DNA from 4 places in the Streptomyces dangxiongensis genome. Region 2 is predicted to be linked to each of the others. Evidence: riboswitches for the same ligand, from Rfam matches in the RefSeq annotation. Region 2 holds a riboswitch; each other region holds the start of a gene.
The links. A riboswitch is a leader RNA that binds a small molecule or an ion and turns the genes downstream of it on or off. The one in region 2 is predicted to bind cyclic di-AMP.
Positions count from the first base shown of each region.

Region 1 (4,203 bases), 3.5 Mb from region 2:
GAGGTTCGGGGCGAAGCCGCCCTCGTCGCCGAGGCCGGTGGACAGGCCCTTGTTCTTCAGGACCTTCTTCAGCGTGTGGTAGACCTCGGCACCCCAGCGCAGGGCCTCGGAGAAGGACTCCGCGCCGATCGGGGCGATCATGAACTCCTGGATGTCCACGTTGGAGTCGGCGTGCGAGCCGCCGTTCAGGATGTTCATCATCGGCACCGGCAGCAGGTGCGCGTTCGGGCCGCCCAGGTAGCGGAAGAGCGGCAGGTCGCTGGCCTCGGAGGCGGCGTGGGCGACGGCGAGCGAGACGCCGAGGATGGCGTTGGCGCCGAGGGAGCCCTTGTTGTCGGTGGCGTCCAGGTCGAACATGGCCTGGTCGATCAGGCGCTGCTCGGTGGCGTCGTAGCCGACCAGCTCCGGGCCGATCTGCTCGATCACGGCGAGGACGGCCTTCTCGACGCCCTTGCCCTGGTAGCGGTTCGGGTCACCGTCGCGCAGCTCGATGGCCTCGAAGGCGCCGGTCGAGGCGCCGGAGGGAACGGCGGCACGACCCGTGCTGCCGTCGTCGAGGCCGACCTCGACCTCGACCGTGGGGTTGCCTCGGGAGTCCAGGATTTCCCGGGCTACGACGACGTCGATGGACGGCACGAGCATCTCCTTCTTGGATGTGACGCTGGAAGTGCGGGGCTGTGTGCCTTACGGCTGTGCCTTGCGACTAGAGCCTAACCGTCCAGGGGCCGTCGGCCACCGACCGACCGTCCCGTGGACAAGGCGACCGTACTTTTGTTTCTTGTCGAAACAAAGAGCTTGGGGCAACGGGCTCCGCGAAAAGGGCCGCCGACAGCAGAAAGCCCCGCCCGGTGCGTACGGGGGAACACGCACCGGGCGGGGAGCCCGTGGGGACGGGGACCCCCTCACGAGGCGCTCGGCATGGGGGCCGGGCCGCGAGGGGGCTGCGGCTCCGTGCGGAGCCGGGGTGTCACTTCAGGTGCAGCTGCTGACCTGGGTAGATGAGGTTGGCGTCCTCGACGACGTCCTTGTTCAGCTCGAACAGCTTCGCCCAGCCGCCCCGCACGTGCTGCGCGGTGGCGATGGAGCTGAGCGTGTCGCCGGTGACGACCTTGTACTCGCCGTCGCCCTTCTTGACCGTCTTGCCGGTCGGGGTGGTGACGGTCTTGCTCTTGTTCTGACTCGGGCTCGGGGTCTGGCTCGCGGACGCGGCCGGGCGCTCGGCGGAGCGGGAGGCGGCCTGCTGGTCGGCGGAGCGGGTGGTGGTGCCGGCCGAGCCCGAGGTGCTGGTGCCGGCCGAGTCCGAAGTGGTGGTCGGGGCGGAACCGCCGGAGGACGCGCCCGACAGGCCCGTGCCGCAGACCGGCCAGGCACCCTTGCCCTGCGCGGCCAGCACCTTTTCGGCCACGGCGATCTGCTGCGCCTTGCCGGCCTTGTCGGCGGTGGCGGCGTACTGCGTGCCGCCGTACGCGGCCCAGGTGGAGGCGGAGAACTGAAGGCCGCCGTAGTAGCCGTTGCCGGTGTTGATGGACCAGTTGCCACCGGACTCGCACTGGGCGACGGCGTCCCACTCGGAGGAGGTGGCGGCGGAGGCGGTGCCGGTCGCCATCAGCGGGGCGGCGACGGCGGCGCCGGTGACACCGGCGAGCGTGATGGCGCGAACGGCCTTGGACGGACGACGGTGCTTGCCCTTGGCGGAAAACAGCATGAATCTATCCCCTCACCGACGCCTGCGAGGTGAGCTGTCGGGTTCGGGCCGGTTGAGTTGCCCGGCCGCACCCTCGCTGTGTGCGAGGTGCGGCTTCACCCCCAGCCGGTGCCAGCCTCTTCAACTGCTGGTCCCGGCACTTACCTTGGGTCCCCCGCTCCTGCCTGCGGCGCTTGACGCGACGACTGTTCCCGGGCAACCGCTGGCAGGATTCGGCGTTGCGACTGCCGGGGCTCGTGGTGACGAGCGATCTCGACCGTAGACACGTGATCCACGGAATTTCAAAGACGATCAGGGCTTCTGAGACTCATCCCACACTTTCGCCAAAACGGACATCAAGCGCCAAATGAGGCGTCAATTTCCCCTATTCGGCGCCCGTTTCGTCCCCGACTTCGAGGGTCTGACCGGCAGTGATGCGGTTCGGGTCGGTGCCGATGGCCTTCTTGTTGCCGGCATAGAGCACCCGCCATCCTCCGTCGACCTCAAGGGAGTCGGCGATGGAGGCCAGGGAGTCGCCCGCGCGGATCGTGTAGGTGTCCGACTCCCGGGTGGCGTGCCGGCCGGACAGTGCGGGACTTTGACCGTTTGTCGCACTTTCGTCCGCACTCGTGCCGCGATGACGCCCGGCCGCGCCGAGGCTGCCGGTGTCGACCAGGCTCCAGGAACCGGCGGCCTGCTGGGGATTGTCCTGATTGCCGGCATCCGGGGTTGCCGTGGGCGAGCCGTCCACCCCCTGTGAGGCTCCGGCTCCGATGTCCGACGGGGCGGACTTGTCGGACTTGGGAGTGTCGGTCCCGGTGGAACCGGTGGTCCTGCCCGCGCCCTTGCCCGGCTTCGCGCTCGGCGTGGTGGCCGTGCCCGAGGAGGAACCGGCGCCGGAGCCGGAGCCGGTGTCCGAACCGGTACCGGTGGAGGACGGCGAATCCGGCGAACCGGACGTGCCGGAAGTACCGGAACCGTCGGAGGTGCCGGTCGAGCCGGTCGTGCCGGTCGAGTCCGACGTGCCGGACGAGCCCCCGGTGTCATCGGTGCCACCGGTGTCACCCGACCCTCCGGAGCCGCCGACGCCCGTGTCGACGTCCACCGAGCCCGAGTTCGAGGTCAGCCCGGACAGCAGGGCGCAGGTGGCCCACGGTGTGGTGCCCTTGGTGGCGAGGATCTTCTCGGCGACGGCGATCTGCTGGGAGCGGCTGGCCTGGTCGGCGCTGGCCGCGTACTGGGTGCCGCCGTACTTGGCCCAGTCGTCCTGCGAGATCTGGAGGCCGCCGAAGTACCCGTTGCCGGTGTCCGCGCTCCAGGAGCCGCCGCTCTCGCATTCGGCGACCTTGTCCCAAGTGGTGCCGTCGGCCGCGTGGGCGCCCGCCGCGCCGAGGAGCGGAATGGCGATGGCGGAACCGGTCACGCCGGCCGCGACGAGGAGGGCCGGAGCCTGACGGGGGCGACGGTGTCGGCCGTTCCCGGAGAGCATGCAGGAGCCTTTCGAGCGACAGCAGGACCGGCACGGCGAACGGTGCCCGCCGCGCTGAGGGGTGAACGTATCGGCAGACGATCGCTTGTCACAAGTTAATGCCGCACAGATCACGTGAAGATCACAGAGTTGAACGTCCGTCATTTCCCGTGCGACGGCGGCCCTCAGGCGGTGGGCGTGAACTCCACAGGCAGGGTGCGCAGGCCACGCATGATGAGCCCGCCGCGCCAGCGCAGCTCGGCCGGGTCCGCGGCTAGACGCAGGTCGGGCAGGCGGGTGAGCAGGGTGGCGAGCGCGGTCTGACCCTCCAGCCGGGCGAGCGGCGCGCCGAGGCAGTAGTGGATGCCGTGGCCGTAGCCGAGGTGCTGGTTGTCGCGGCGGGCGAGGTCGAGCACGTCCGGGCCGTCGAACCGCTCCGGGTCCCGGTCGGCCGCGGCGAGGACGACGAGCACCGGATCGCCCGGCGCGATGTCCTGCCCGCCGACGGTGAGCGGCTCGGTCGCGAACCGCCAGGTGGCCAGCTCCACCGGGCCGTCGTAGCGGAGCAGTTCCTCCACGCCGGTCTCCAGCAGGTCCCCTTCCCCGCGCACCAGGGACTCCTGGAGCAGCCGGCGCTGCCCGGGGTGGGTGAGCAGGGCGTAGGTGCCGTTGCCGATGAGGTTGACCGTCGTCTCGAAGCCGGCGAACAGCAGGATGAAGGCCATCGCGGCGGCCTCGTTCTCGGTGAGGTGCTCGCCGTGGTCGGAGGCGCGGATCAGGCCGGAGATCAGGTCCTCGCCGGGCGCCGCTTCGGCGGGCAGCGCCGCGCGCTTGCGGTGGATCAGCTCGGCGAGATAGCCGCGCATCTTCTTCACCGACCGGGCGACCCCGCCCCGGGGCCCGCCGCCGTGCCGGATCATCATGCCCGCCCAGTCCCGGAAGTCGTCCTGGTCCTCGCGCGGAACGCCGAGCAGGTCGCAGATGGCGTAGATGGGCAGCGGGAAGGCGAAGTCGTGGATGAGGTCGGCGGATCCCGTCGTCGCGAACCGGT
Region 1 covers NZ_CP033073.1:4,657,440-4,661,642, reverse strand. Annotated here, with positions in the region: gene eno (phosphopyruvate hydratase) at 1-636, opposite strand, end outside; gene D9753_RS20970 (LysM peptidoglycan-binding domain-containing protein) at 968-1,705, opposite strand; cyclic di-AMP (ydaO/yuaA leader) riboswitch at 1,710-1,887, opposite strand; gene D9753_RS20965 (LysM peptidoglycan-binding domain-containing protein) at 2,070-3,173, opposite strand; gene D9753_RS20960 (cytochrome P450 family protein) at 3,338-4,203, opposite strand, start outside.
Region 1: another riboswitch for cyclic di-AMP. It lies ahead of D9753_RS20970 (LysM peptidoglycan-binding domain-containing protein); the one in region 2 lies ahead of D9753_RS05065 (M23 family metallopeptidase).

Region 2 (4,203 bases):
GAGGCCGCGGCGCGTGCCGCCGGACTCTCGCCGGCCCACCTGTCCCGCCTGGAGACCGGGCACCGCCAGCCCTCGCTGCCGATGCTCCTCGCGCTCGCCCGTATCTACGGTACGACCGTCTCCGAGCTGCTCGGCGAGACGGTCGCCGACCGGGACGCGATCGTGCGGGCCGCCGACATGGAGCCCACGCGGGCGGGCGGATGGACGTACACGCAGGCCGGAGCCTCCGGCCGCGGCATGCAGGCCCTGCGGGTGCGCGTGCCCCACGGCTCGCAGGGCGACATCGTGCGCGTCCATCCCGGGGAGGAGTGGCTGTACGTCCTGAGGGGGCGGCTGCGGCTGCGGCTCGGCGACACGGCGCATCTGCTAGCCCCCGGCGACAGCGCCCACTTCGACTCCCTCACCCCGCACCGCCTCGCCGCCGAGGACCAGGACGGCGTCGAGCTGCTGTTCGTCCACACCCTGTTGCAGAGTCCCACGGCCACGCTGTGCCTGGGGCCGCTGACCGGAGAGCTGCCATGAGCGACTTCGAGACGAAGTTCCCCCGATCCCTGTGGATCCGGCTGATCATCTACATCGCCCTCGGGCATGTCCTGGCCGCGTTCCTGTACCTGCTGTTCACGGTGGGCGCCAAGTCGTGAGCCGCCGGGCGCCCACCGCCGGGCCGGTGTTACCGGTCAGTCCAGCAGGCGCTCGCGGAGCCGTTCCCGGGTCCCGGGGGAGAGGTCCAGGCCCTGGCGCAGGTAGGTGTCGACGTCCCCCCAGGTCTCCTCGATGCTCTCGAACGCCGCTTCCAGGTACTCGGCGCGGGCGTCGAAGAGCGGGTCGAGCAGCTCCATGACCTCGGGCGTGTACGCGGAGTCCGCGCTGCCGCTGCGACGGACCTTGTAGCGGCGGTGCGTGGCGTTGGACTCCAGGTAGTCCGCGACGACGGCGTCCCGCTCCACCCCCAGGGCGAGGAGTGTCACCGCTATGGAGATGCCCGCGCGGTCCTTGCCGGCCGCACAGTGCATCAACGCGGGCACGCTGTCGTCGGCGAGCGCGTGCAGTACCCGGGAGTGCTCGGCGGTGCGCTCCCTGACGATCTTCCGGTAGGAGGCGATCATCCGGGCCGCTCCCTTGCCGTCGTCCAGGATCGCGCGGAGCTGGTCGAGGTCGCCGTCCCGGACCATCGTCCAGAACTCGGCGCCGTCCGCCGGGTCGCTCAGCGGCAGGTTCACGTTCCGCACGCCGGGCAGCTCGACGTCGGGGCCCTCCAGCCGCTGGTCCGCCGTGTTGCGGAAGTCGAACACCGTGTGCAGGCCCAGGGAGGCGAGGAACGCCGCGTCGTCCTCGGTCGCGTGCGCCAGATGCCCGCTGCGGAACAGCACGCCGTAGCGCACCCGCCGTCCGTCCGTGGTGGGCAGCCCGCCCACGTCACGGAAATTGCGCACTCCGGCCAGCTCCGGCTCGGTCGACGGGACCTGCTGCGTCACGGGGGCTCCTCCCGGTCGGCCCCGCCGGCGCGGCTCACCGGCGGGCACTCCGACGACCATACGACATCGATTTCCCCAGGCGACCAGTTGTCCACAGGCATGGTCACGCCGTCCGGCGCCCTCGATGATGTCGGTGTCTGAGCGGGACCGTGACATCTGTGAGGTCTCGATGGCGGACATCGCCGAAGACGGTCGTACGTGGCTCCTGTCGGGCCCCCGCAGCAGTTACGCCCCGCACCTCACCGACGCCGGCGAACTGCTCCGTCTGCACTGGGGCCGCGGATCGTCCCCGCCGACGCCGAAGCCCTCGCGGTCGACCCGCTGTCCGTCCACCGGCCCTTCGAGTCCCCGCTCGACGGCCGGGAGGAGCATCCCGTCGAGGCGGCCCCCGCTCCGTCCGCCCCGCCCTGTCCGTGCGCACCGACGAGCGGCGCGGCACCGAGTGGCGTTCCGTGGCGTACGACACTTCCGGCCGCGTCGCGTCTGAGTCGTGTGCCCGAATTGCGACTCTGTGCACAACTCGCAGCGGAAGGGGTGGATATGGGAAGGCCTCGCGTGATCAGCGTCATATCCGTGACCGTGCGTCGCGTGGCATGTCCACGTAATAGCGCTAAGGGCGGGGGAATTTCGAGGGACGGGGGAGAGGGAAATGCACGCAGGGTGACGATGAGTTCCCGTATCCCGTCACCCGAAACACGAACAGCGGGAACCAGGTGCTTGTTTCCTCACGTCCCGCTCGCTTACGTTCACCACCAATCCGGACGGAACGCCGAATCCTGCCGCCGCCCGGAGCCCCACACTTGACCCGCGTCCGGCAGGAGCGGGGGACCCACCAGGTACGACTGCCTGTCCCGGTCTCCGCGACAGGCTATGGGGTGCAGCCGTGCAGCACACGGCCGGGCAGCTCCAGCCCGAACCCGACAGCTGACCTCGCAGGCGCCGGAGAGGAACCGAGTTATGCCCGCCAAGGGTAAGCACCGACGCCCCAAGCCCCAGCGTTTCTCCCGTTCCCTCGCCGCCGCCGGAACCGGCGGTGCCGCACTGGCCCTCCCGCTGATCGGGGCCACCGGCGCACACGCCGCGCAGGCCGCGGCCCCCGAGCATGCCGTGTCCGGCAAGACCGTGCAGTCCCTCCCGGACACGGCGGACAAGACCGCCGCGCGGTCCGGCCCGGAGCTGCGCACCTACACGGTCCGCAGCGGTGACTACCTCTCGAAGATCGCCGGCGAGCAGCGTGTCAGCGGCGGCTGGCAGCGGCTCTACGACGACAACCGGCAGGCCGTCGGCGCCGATCCGTCGCTGATCCACCCGGGCCTGAAGCTCAGCCTCGGCGGAAAGGCCGCGCAGACCCGCACCGAGTCCGCGACCCCGCGGCACGCCCCGGCAGCCCCGAACTCCACCCGGTCCGCCCCGGCCAGGCAGTCCGCCCCGGCCTCCGAATCCGCCTCCACGCCCACCTCCGCCGGTTACACCCTCCCGGTGGCCGGCGCGGTCACCGGCACCGGCTACCGCGTGGCCGGCGGCATGTGGTCCAGCGGCTACCACACCGGAGTCGACTTCGTCGTCCCGACCGGCACGCCCCTGAAGGCCGTCGCCGCGGGCACCGTCGTCTCCGCCGGCTGGGGCGGCGCGTACGGCAACCAGGTCGTCATCCGGCTGAACGACGGCTACTACGCCCAGTACGGCCACCTCTCGCACCTCTCCGTCTCGGCCGGCCAGAGCGTCACCCCGGGCCAGCCGATAGGCCTGTCCGGCGCCACCGGCAACGTGACCGGCCCGCACCTGCACTTCGAGATCCGCACCACGCCGGCCTACGGCTCCGACATCGACCCGGTCGGCTACCTCCGCCGGCACGGCCTCGCCGTGGGCTGACACCGCGCCCCTCCCGCACCACCCGCCCGACACGCCGCCGAAGGCCGGACCCCGATCCAGGGGCCCGGCCTTCGACGTTCCGGTTGCGGGGCGTTCAACGCACCTGACGGCGGCCCTATTCCGTGGTTGGCGGATTCTTTAGGAGTGGCTCATCTCACCGTTCGTCAACCCCCGCTTACGGTCGCGTAGGTCACATCCGAAGGTGAATCATGGTCCGACGTGGAAGACGATTCGAAGAATGACAACAGATCAGTGATCGGGTCGTACGTGGCGGTGGGGGACAGCTTCACCGAGGGCGTCGGCGACCCCGGCCCCGACGGAGCGTTCGTGGGCTGGGCCGACCGGTTCGCGGTACTGCTCGCCGACCGGCGTCCCGAGGGCGACTTCCAGTACACCAATCTCGCCGTGCGCGGCAAACTGCTGGACCAGGTCATGGCGGTCCAGCTCCCCAGGGCCGTCGAACTGGCCCCGGACCTGGTCTCCTTCTGCGCGGGCGGCAACGACATCATCCGCCCGGGCACCGACCCGGACGAGGTGGCCGAGCGCTTCGAACGCGCCGTGGCCCGGCTGACCGAGGCCGTCGGCACGGTGCTGGTGACGACCGGTTTCGACACCCGCGGCGTGCCCGTGCTCAAGCACCTGCGCGGCAAGATAGCCACGTACAACGGACACGTCCGCGCCATCGCCGACCGGTACGGCTGCCCCGTGCTCGACCTGTGGTCCCTCAGGTCCGTGCAGGACCGCAGGGCCTGGGACCGCGACCGGCTGCACCTCTCGCCCGAGGGGCACACGCGCGTGGCGCTGCGGGCCGGGCAGGTCCTCGGCCTGGACGTCCCGGCCGACCCAGAGCAGCCGT
Region 2 covers NZ_CP033073.1:1,165,707-1,169,909, reverse strand. Annotated here, with positions in the region: gene D9753_RS05085 (helix-turn-helix domain-containing protein) at 1-522, shown strand, start outside; gene D9753_RS05080 (DUF6126 family protein) at 519-641, shown strand; gene D9753_RS05075 (tyrosine-protein phosphatase) at 678-1,475, opposite strand; partial or broken gene D9753_RS37640 (alpha-galactosidase) at 1,645-1,948, shown strand; cyclic di-AMP (ydaO/yuaA leader) riboswitch at 2,272-2,429, shown strand; gene D9753_RS05065 (M23 family metallopeptidase) at 2,433-3,347, shown strand; gene D9753_RS05060 (SGNH/GDSL hydrolase family protein) at 3,600-4,203, shown strand, end outside.

Region 3 (4,203 bases), 2.2 Mb from region 2:
GGCGTTCCGGCCCCGGTCCCCGTTCGGCCGCGCCTGGTCGCTGTGGGCGCTCAGCCATCACCCGCACCCGTACCGCTTCCTGCCCGAGTCCACCCGTCATTACCTGGTCCGCCGGGTCCTCGGCCCGCTCGGCGCCTGGTGGCTGCGCGAGCGCTTCGAGAGCGGTGTGCGGGTGCGGGACGTCGAGCGGGTGGTGGGCGCCGAGGCCCCGGACGGCAGTCCCGTGCTCATCGTCCGCACCCACGCCGGGCGGACCGAGCGGCTCACCGCCGACCACGTCATCGCCGCCACCGGTTACCGCGTCGACCTCGCGGCGATGGACTTCCTCGGCCCCGGACTGCGCACCCGGCTCGCGGTGAGCCGTGGCACGCCGAGACTCGGCCCCGGCTACGTCTCCTCGGTGCCGGGCCTGTACTTCACCGGCCTGCCGGCGGCCTCCTCGTACGGCCCGGTGATGCGTTTCGTCTGCGGGACGGAGTTCGCCTCCCCGCGCCTGGCGAGGCATCTGGCGGCGGCCCACGGGTGAGGCGTTCCGTCCGGGCCCGGCACCGGTTCCGCCTCCACCAGGGGCCCTTTCGCCTCCGTCCGGGGCCGTGCCGCCTGCGTCCGGGGCCGTCCCACCCCCGTCCTGATCCGCTCCTCCTCGTCCGGGCAGCCGGTGCCGGAGCCGGTTGGGGGACCGGCGTCCAGGAGCCCGCGGGGGCCGGCCGGAACCGGCCGGTCGGGGCCGGTCAGCAGGTAAGTGCCGGACGAGACAGGTGAGTCGGCGGGGTGCGGTGTCCGTATTCTCTGATCATGGCACCCACCCCCGCGTACGCCCTGATCGCCACCGACCTGGACGGGACGCTGCTGCGCGGCGACGACACCGTCTCCGACCGGTCGCTCGCCGCGCTCGCGCGGGTGGCGTGGGCCGGTGCCCGCCACCTGGTGGTGACGGGCCGCCCGGCCCCGCGGGTACGGCCGCTCCTGGCGGATCTCGGCCGCACGGGGCTCGCGGTGTGCGGGCAGGGCGCGCAGCTCTACGACGCCGGGACCGACCGCCTGCTGTGGTCGGTCCGGCTGGACCGGGAGCTGGCGGAAACCGCGCTCGGCAAGATCGAGGCGGAGGTGGGGCAGGTCTTCGCGGCGGTCGACCAGGACGGCGTGGACGGGCTCACACTCATCGAGCCCGGCTACCGGATGCCCCATCCGACGCTGCCCGCGCTGCGGGTCGGCCGGCGGGACGACCTGTGGTCCGCGCCCATCAGCAAGGTGCTGCTGCGTCATGCCGCCCTGTCCGACGACGAGCTGGCGGCCGTGGCGCGTGCGGTGGTGGGCTCGCTGGCGACGGTCACGATGTCGGGGCCGGGGACCGTGGAGCTCCAGCCGAGCGGGGTGACCAAGGCGACGGGGCTCGCGCTGGCCGCCGAGCGGCTGGGGATCGGCGCCGAACGGGCCGTCGCCTTCGGTGACATGCCCAACGACATCCCGATGTTCGACTGGGCGGGCCACGGCGTCGCGATGGCCGGCGCCCACGCCGAACTGCGGGCTGTCGCGGACGAGGTCACTCTGTCGAACGAGGACGACGGTGTCGCCGTCGTCCTCGAGAGACTGTTCCCGGCCGACTGACCGGGATGTCAGCAGCGCCCGCCGCCGGTGCCGGTCAGTACGCCCCGAAGACGTTGTCGATCGAGCCGTACCGTGCGGCCGCGTAGTTGCAGGCGGCGGTGATGTTCGCGACCGGGTCGTAGATGTTGAACGACGTTCCGGCCACGTGGTAGGCGTTGAACGTGGGGTCGATGACCTGGAGCAGGCCCTTGGACGGGATGCCCGCTGCCGCGTTGGAGTCCCACAGGTTGATGGCGGACGGGTTGCCCGACGACTCGCGGATGATGTTGCGGTAGATGCCGTTGTAGGTGCCCGGGATGCCCTTCTGCGCCATGATCGCGAGCGACTCGCGGATCCAGCCGTCGAGGGTGTTCGGGTAGCCGGCGGGGGTGGTGGCCTTCGTGGCGGTGGTGGTGGCCGCGGCGGCGCCGGTGGCGCCGATGAGCGGCAGGGCGAGGACGGCGGCGCCGGTGGCCGCGGCGGTGAGGGCGCGGACGAGGCGGCTGTTGCGGGTGCGGGGGTGCTGAGCGACGGCAGACATGGCGATGTTCCTCTCCGGCGCCTGCGAGGTGAGCTGTCGGGTTCGGGCGGGGAGGCGCCCGGCCGTGCCCTGAAGGAGGCACGGCTTCACCCCTAGCCGTTCCGGCGCGGCGTGTGCCGTTCCGGTCCGGCGGCCTACCTGGGTCCCCCGCTCCTGCCGTACGAATGAGTTCGTCGATGGGTGATGCGGGCGGCGGCAGGATTAGGCGTCCGCCCGACGGCCGGGAACGTATGCGAGAGCACATGTCGGGAACAAGTGCCGAGTTCACACAACGCACCATTTGACCTTGATCGACGTCGTATGGGGTACTTGATCCTTTGCGGTCGCCAATCCTCAACTCGCCCACGGGGCAAGGGTTCGGGAGGGCTTGGACGGGCGGGGCGGCCGGGTCGGCGCGTGACCTAATTCACTAAATGGCAAATTGCTGCAAAACAGACAAGAGGGAATCGGCGCATTCCCGCCCCGGAGTCCGGCGACGGAGGAATCCGGGCCGCGGCGCGGTCGAACCCACGGGTGCGGGTGGGTGGCCGAAAGGGGGCGGGCGGAAGGAGGGGAGAGGTCACGACAGAGTACGGAATTGCCGTTAAGTCGATAAATGTCCCTTCCTACTACCTGATCACACTCATGCCCGTTCCGGTCCGATACCGCCCAGGCTGGACCGGTGGGCGCTATCGGTGATCGAAAGAGGACCGGATACGCTGAGTTGAGTGAGGGCAGCGACCTATCGACAAACCGTGTGATCGCCAGCAGACAGCAGCAGACAGGAGACCCCTCGTGACCGTCGTCGGGCCGTTCGGGCTGAGCGTGCGGGACCAGGCTCTGGAAGCCGATGTCCAGGCCGGATTGACGGCTGTCGAGGAAGGCTTGCTCGAGGCCACCAAGAGTGAGGTCCCGTTCATCACGGAGGCCGCGCAGCACCTCGTACGGGCCGGTGGGAAGCGGTTCCGGCCGCTGCTCGTGATGCTCGCGGCACAGTTCGGCGACCCCTACGCGCCCGGTGTCGTACCGTCCGCCGTGGTCGTGGAGCTGACCCATCTGGCCACGCTGTACCACGACGACGTCATGGACGAGGCGGCCGTGCGACGCGGCGTGGCCAGCGCCAACACGCGCTGGGGCAACTCCGTCGCGGTCCTCACCGGCGACTTCCTCTTCGCCCGCGCCTCCCAGATCCTCGCCGACCTCGGCCCCGAGGCGGTCCGGGTGCAGGCCCTCGCGTTCGAACGGCTGGTCACCGGCCAGATCCTGGAGACCGCGGGCCCCTCGGACGGCCGCGACCCGGTCGAGCACTACCTGGACGTGCTCGGCGGCAAGACGGGCTCCCTGGTGGCGGTGTCGTGCCGGTTCGGCGCGATGATGTCCGGTGCCGACGACACGGTCGTCGACGTGCTCACCCAGTACGGCGAACGGCTCGGCGTCGCCTTCCAGCTCGCCGACGACGTCCTGGACATCGCCTCGGACTCCCACGAGTCCGGCAAGACCCCGGGCACCGACCTGCGCGAGGGCATCCCCACCCTCCCCGTGCTCCGGCTGCGCGAGCGGGCCACCCGGCTGGGCCTGACCGAGGACCTCGCCCTCTGCGCGCTGCTGGACTCCGACCTCAGCGACGACGCCCGGCACGCCGAGGCGCTGACCGCGCTGCGCGCGCACCCCGCGCTGGAGCAGGCCCGCCGGGACACCGTGCGGTACGCGGAGGAGGCGCGGGCCGCGCTGGCGCCACTGCGGGAGTGCGACGCCAAGGCGGCGCTCCTCGAACTGTGCGACGCGGTGGTGCACCGCGCCGGCTGAACCGGCCGGACCCGCTTCGGGCGGCGTCTTCCCGCACGACCCCTACGGGTCGGGGGAGATGCCGCCTTCGCATGTCATACCGCAGGCGTACACGGAGTTGGCCCCGAGGGCTGACGCTTCCCCGCGGCCGATTTGGTCAGATGGTCACTACGGAAATCACCACTCCCTCACCGATTCGGGTGAGAATGGCGGCTCAGGTGGACCAGCGTGAGGACAGCCGCCGCCGACGACGGAGGTAAGGCACACATGGCACCGTACGCATCCGACGACGCAGTGGGCGGCGCGCGCGA
Region 3 covers NZ_CP033073.1:3,331,594-3,335,796, reverse strand. Annotated here, with positions in the region: gene D9753_RS14760 (FAD-dependent oxidoreductase) at 1-526, shown strand, start outside; gene D9753_RS14755 (HAD family hydrolase) at 796-1,608, shown strand; gene D9753_RS14750 (transglycosylase SLT domain-containing protein) at 1,643-2,128, opposite strand; cyclic di-AMP (ydaO/yuaA leader) riboswitch at 2,132-2,314, opposite strand; gene D9753_RS14745 (polyprenyl synthetase family protein) at 2,903-3,913, shown strand; gene D9753_RS14740 (LolA family protein) at 4,160-4,203, shown strand, end outside.
Region 3: another riboswitch for cyclic di-AMP. It lies ahead of D9753_RS14750 (transglycosylase SLT domain-containing protein); the one in region 2 lies ahead of D9753_RS05065 (M23 family metallopeptidase).

Region 4 (4,203 bases), 830 kb from region 2:
CGCGTACATCCAGGCGATCTTGTGCCGCAGCAGGGTGAGCACCGAGGTCAGCGAGGGGCTGCCGGACGCCTGGGCGAGCGTCTCGTGGAACCAGCCGCCCAGCGCGCGCAGATCCTCGCTGCCACCCCTCCTGGCCCGCTCCTGCCCCAGCCGGACCAGTCCGCGCAACACCTTCAGGTGGGCCTCGGTGCGCCGCTGCGCGGCCCGGGCGGCTCCCAGCGGCTCCAGCAGCAGCCGCATCTCCAGCAGGTCGGCGGCCTCCTGCTCGGTCGGTTCGGCCACGCACGCGCCCGCGTGCCGGCGCGTCACCACGAAGCCCTCCGCCTCCAGGGTGCGCAGGGCCTCGCGGACGGGGACGCGCGAGACGCCGTAGCGGCGGGCCAAAACTTCCTCGGTGAGGCGGCTGCCGCGCTCGTGGACACCGGCGACGATGTCGTCCCGGACAGCGGTGCACACCGAGTGCGCCGGAATACGCATGACCGACCTCCGCCTTAATTCCCGTGAAACGCCGACGATGGACGCGTGTTCCCGCGACTCTATTCCAAGGGACCCGAATTTCCGACGGCAGGGCGTCATCCATGAATATTTTTTGGTCAGCGGGTCCGGCGGACACCGGAAGAGAACCACCGAAAAAGGCGAAAGCCCCGGCTCGGTGAGCCGGGGCTTCGGATGCCGTGCGGGCGGCCGTCCGGTCAGACGTTCACGCCGTGCTTGCGCAGGTAGGCGACGGGGTCGATGTCCGAGCCGTAGTCGGGGGTCGTACGGGCCTCGAAGTGCAGGTGCGGGCCGGTGACGTTGCCGGTCGCGCCCGACAGGCCGATCTGCTGCCCCGGGACGACCTGCTGGCCCACCGTGACACCGATGGACGACAGGTGGCCGTACTGGGTGTACATGCCGTCGGCCATCCGGATCACGATCTGGTTGCCGTACGCACCGCCCCAGCCCGTGGAGACGACCGTGCCGGAACCCACCGCGTGGACCGAGGTGCCGCTGGCCGCGTGGAAGTCGACGCCGGTGTGCGAACCGGAGGACCACAGGGAACTGCTGGCCTGGTAGCCAGTGGAGACATACGACTGCGCGATCGGGATGACGAAGGCGTTCAGCCGCTTGCGCTCGGCCTCGCGGGCGGCGCGGATCCGCGCCTCGCGGACCTCCTCGGCCCTCTTGGCGGCCGCCTTCTCCGCGGCCGCCTCGGCCGCCTTCCGCTCGGCGGCCTGCTGCTGGGCGGCGGCCTGCGCGTCGATCTGCTGGGCGACGTCGTCGTTCACGGTGAGGACCGGCGTGAGACCGGTCTGCTCCACGGAGCTGTCGGCGGCGAGCGCCGGGGACGCGGCGAGGGTGCCGATGACACCGGTGGTGGTGAGGGCCGCGACGCCGGCCGCCTGAGCGGTGGTGCGCTTGACCCGACCGGGCTTGCGGTGCTTCCCGGGGGCGCACATGAACGCCATGAAGTGGCTGGTCCTTTCCTTCCCTCTCGCCTACCGGGTTAGCTGACGGGTTCGGAGCAGGAAGGTCTCCTACGGGCCCCCTCGCTCACGCGCGGGCGCCCGATTCACCCCAGGGACGGTGGGTCCCCGGCTCCCCTGGCTCGCGCCTACGGGGACTCGGCGATGACTGTCCGGTGCCGCGGGTGCGGCGCAGTGCCTGACGAACAGCCCGCATGACGGTACGGCGGCCCCCTTCGACTCCTCAAACAGATCCGGGATTTTGTAGCGCATCCCACACGGCAGACAGGCAACCTCCGCCCCAAAACGGGCATCTGAGTGAACGAGTGGAACAGCAGGGGCCCTGACGACCCGTAGGTCGGCAGGGCCCCACGCGCGCGTAGCGCCGACGTGTCCGCCGGTGCCTCTACTCCGCGGCGACGACGGTGACTTCGCCGATGCCGAGCGCCTCGACCGGCGCCTTGATCCGGGACGCGTCACCGACGAGGACCGTCACCAGGCGGTCCACCGGGAAGGCGTTCACGACGGCCGCGGTGGCCTCCACCGTGCCCGTGGCGGCCAGCCGCTGATACAGCGTCGCCTGGAAGTCGTCGGGCAGGTGCTGCTCGACCTGGTCGGCCAGCGTGCTCGCGACGGCCGCGGCGGTCTCGTACTTCAGCGGCGCCACGCCGACGAGGTTCTGCACGGCGACGTCCCGCTCGGCGTCGGTCAGGCCCTCCGCCGCGAGCGTGCGCAGGACCTCGCACAGGTCCTCCAGCGCGGGGCCGGTGTTCGGCGTGTCCACCGAGCCGCTGATGGCGAGCATCGCCGCGCCCGTGCCGTCCGGCGCCGAACGCAGGACCTGACCGAAGGCGCGCACGCCGTAGGTGTAGCCCTTCTCCTCGCGCAGGACGCGGTCCAGGCGGGAGGTGAGGGTGCCGCCGAGGCAGTACGTGCCGAGCACCTGGGCGGGCCAGACCCGGTCGTGCCGGTCGGCCCCGACGCGGCCGATGAGCAGCTGCGTCTGGACGGCACCGGGCCGGTCCACGACGATCACGCGCCCGGCGTCGTCGGCGGTCACCGGCGGCACGGGACGGGGCTCGCCCGGGGTGCCGGTCCAGGCGCCCAGGGTGTCGGCGAGCAGCGCGTCCAGGTCGGTGCCGGTCAGGTCGCCGACGACGACCACGGTGGCCGTGGCGGGCCGCACATGGCGGTCGTAGAAGGCGCGTACGGCCGCCGCGTCGATCTTCCCGACCGTCTCCTCGGTGCCCTGGCGCGGGCGGGACATGCGCGAGGTCGCCGGGAACAGCTCCCTGGAGAGTTCCTTGGCGGCCCGGCGCGCCGGACTGGCCAGCTCGTGCGGGATCTCGTCCAGGCGGTTGCGGACCAGCCGCTCGACCTCGCTCTCGGCGAAGGCGGGCGCGCGCAGGGCGTCGGCGAGCAGGCCGAGGCCCCTGGCCAGGCGGGAGGCCGGGACCTCCAGGCCGAGCCGGACGCCGGGGTGGTCGGCGTGCGCGTCGAGCGTGGCGCCCGCGCGCTCCAGCTCGGCGGCGAACTCCTCGGCCGAGTGCCTGTCGGTACCCTCCGAGAAGGCCCGCGCCATGATCGTGGCGACGCCGTCCAGGCCGGCGGGCTCGGCGTCCAGCGGTGCGTCCAGCAGCACCTCCACGGCGACGACCTGCTGGCCGGGGCGGTGGCAGCGCAGCACCGTCAGGCCGTTGCCGAGGGTGCCGCGCTCGGGGGCCGGGAAGGCCCAGGGCCTGGCCTCACCGGGCTGCGGCTGGGGGTGGAACTCCATGGTGGCGAGCTCGGTCACTTGGCCGTCTCCTCGTTCTCGGTCTCGTCGCGGCCCGCCTCTACGGTCGCTTCCTGCTCCGGGTCCTCGGGGACCCCGGTGTCCTCGACGGCCTGCGGGGACTTCGGCTCGTAGACGAGGACCGCGCGGTTGTCGGGGCGCAGGCGTGCCTCGGCGACCTCCCGCACCTCCTCGGGGGTCACCTCCAGGACGCGCCGCACCGCGGTGAGGGCGAGCTGCGGGTCGCCGAACAGGACGGCGTACCGGCACAGTTCGTCGGCGCGGCCCGCGACCGTGCCGAGCCGGTCCAGCCACTCGCGCTCGAGCTGGGCCTGGGCACGCTCCATCTCCTCGGGCGTGGGGCCCTCCTCGGCGAACCGGGCCAGCTCCTCGTCGATGGCGGCCTCGATGACCGGCACCTCGACGTCACCGGACGTCTTCACGTCCAGCCAGCCCATCGAGGGCGCGCCGGCCAGGCGCAGCAGGCCGAAGCCGGCCGCGACGGCCGTACGGTCGCGGCGCACCAGCCGGTTGTACAGCCGGGAGGACTCGCCGCCGCCGAGGACGGTCAGGGCGAGGTCGGCCGCGTCGCACGCGCGCGTGCCGTCGTGCGGCAGCCGGTAGGCGGCCATCAGGGCGCGCGCGGGGACCTCCTCCACGACGACCTCGCGGAGCTGGTCACCGATGACGTCCGGCAGGGAACCGTCGCGGGGCTCGGGCTTGCCGTCGTGGGAGGCGATGGAACCGAAGTACTTCTCGACCCAGGCGAGGGTCTGCTCGGGGTCGATGTCGCCGACCACGGAGAGCACCGCGTTGTTCGGCGCGTAGTAGGTGCGGAAGAACCGGCGCGCGTCCTCCAGGGTGGCCGCGTCCAGGTCCGCCATCGAGCCGATCGGCGTGTGGTGGTAGGGGTGGCCCTCCGGGTAGGACAGGGCGGTCAGCTTCTCGAAGGCGGTCCCGTAGGGCACGTTGTCGTACCGCTGG
Region 4 covers NZ_CP033073.1:1,997,404-2,001,606, forward strand. Annotated here, with positions in the region: gene D9753_RS08855 (GntR family transcriptional regulator) at 1-477, opposite strand, end outside; gene D9753_RS08860 (M23 family metallopeptidase) at 693-1,448, opposite strand; cyclic di-AMP (ydaO/yuaA leader) riboswitch at 1,461-1,620, opposite strand; gene D9753_RS08865 (M16 family metallopeptidase) at 1,852-3,240, opposite strand; gene D9753_RS08870 (M16 family metallopeptidase) at 3,237-4,203, opposite strand, start outside.
Region 4: another riboswitch for cyclic di-AMP. It lies ahead of D9753_RS08860 (M23 family metallopeptidase); the one in region 2 lies ahead of D9753_RS05065 (M23 family metallopeptidase).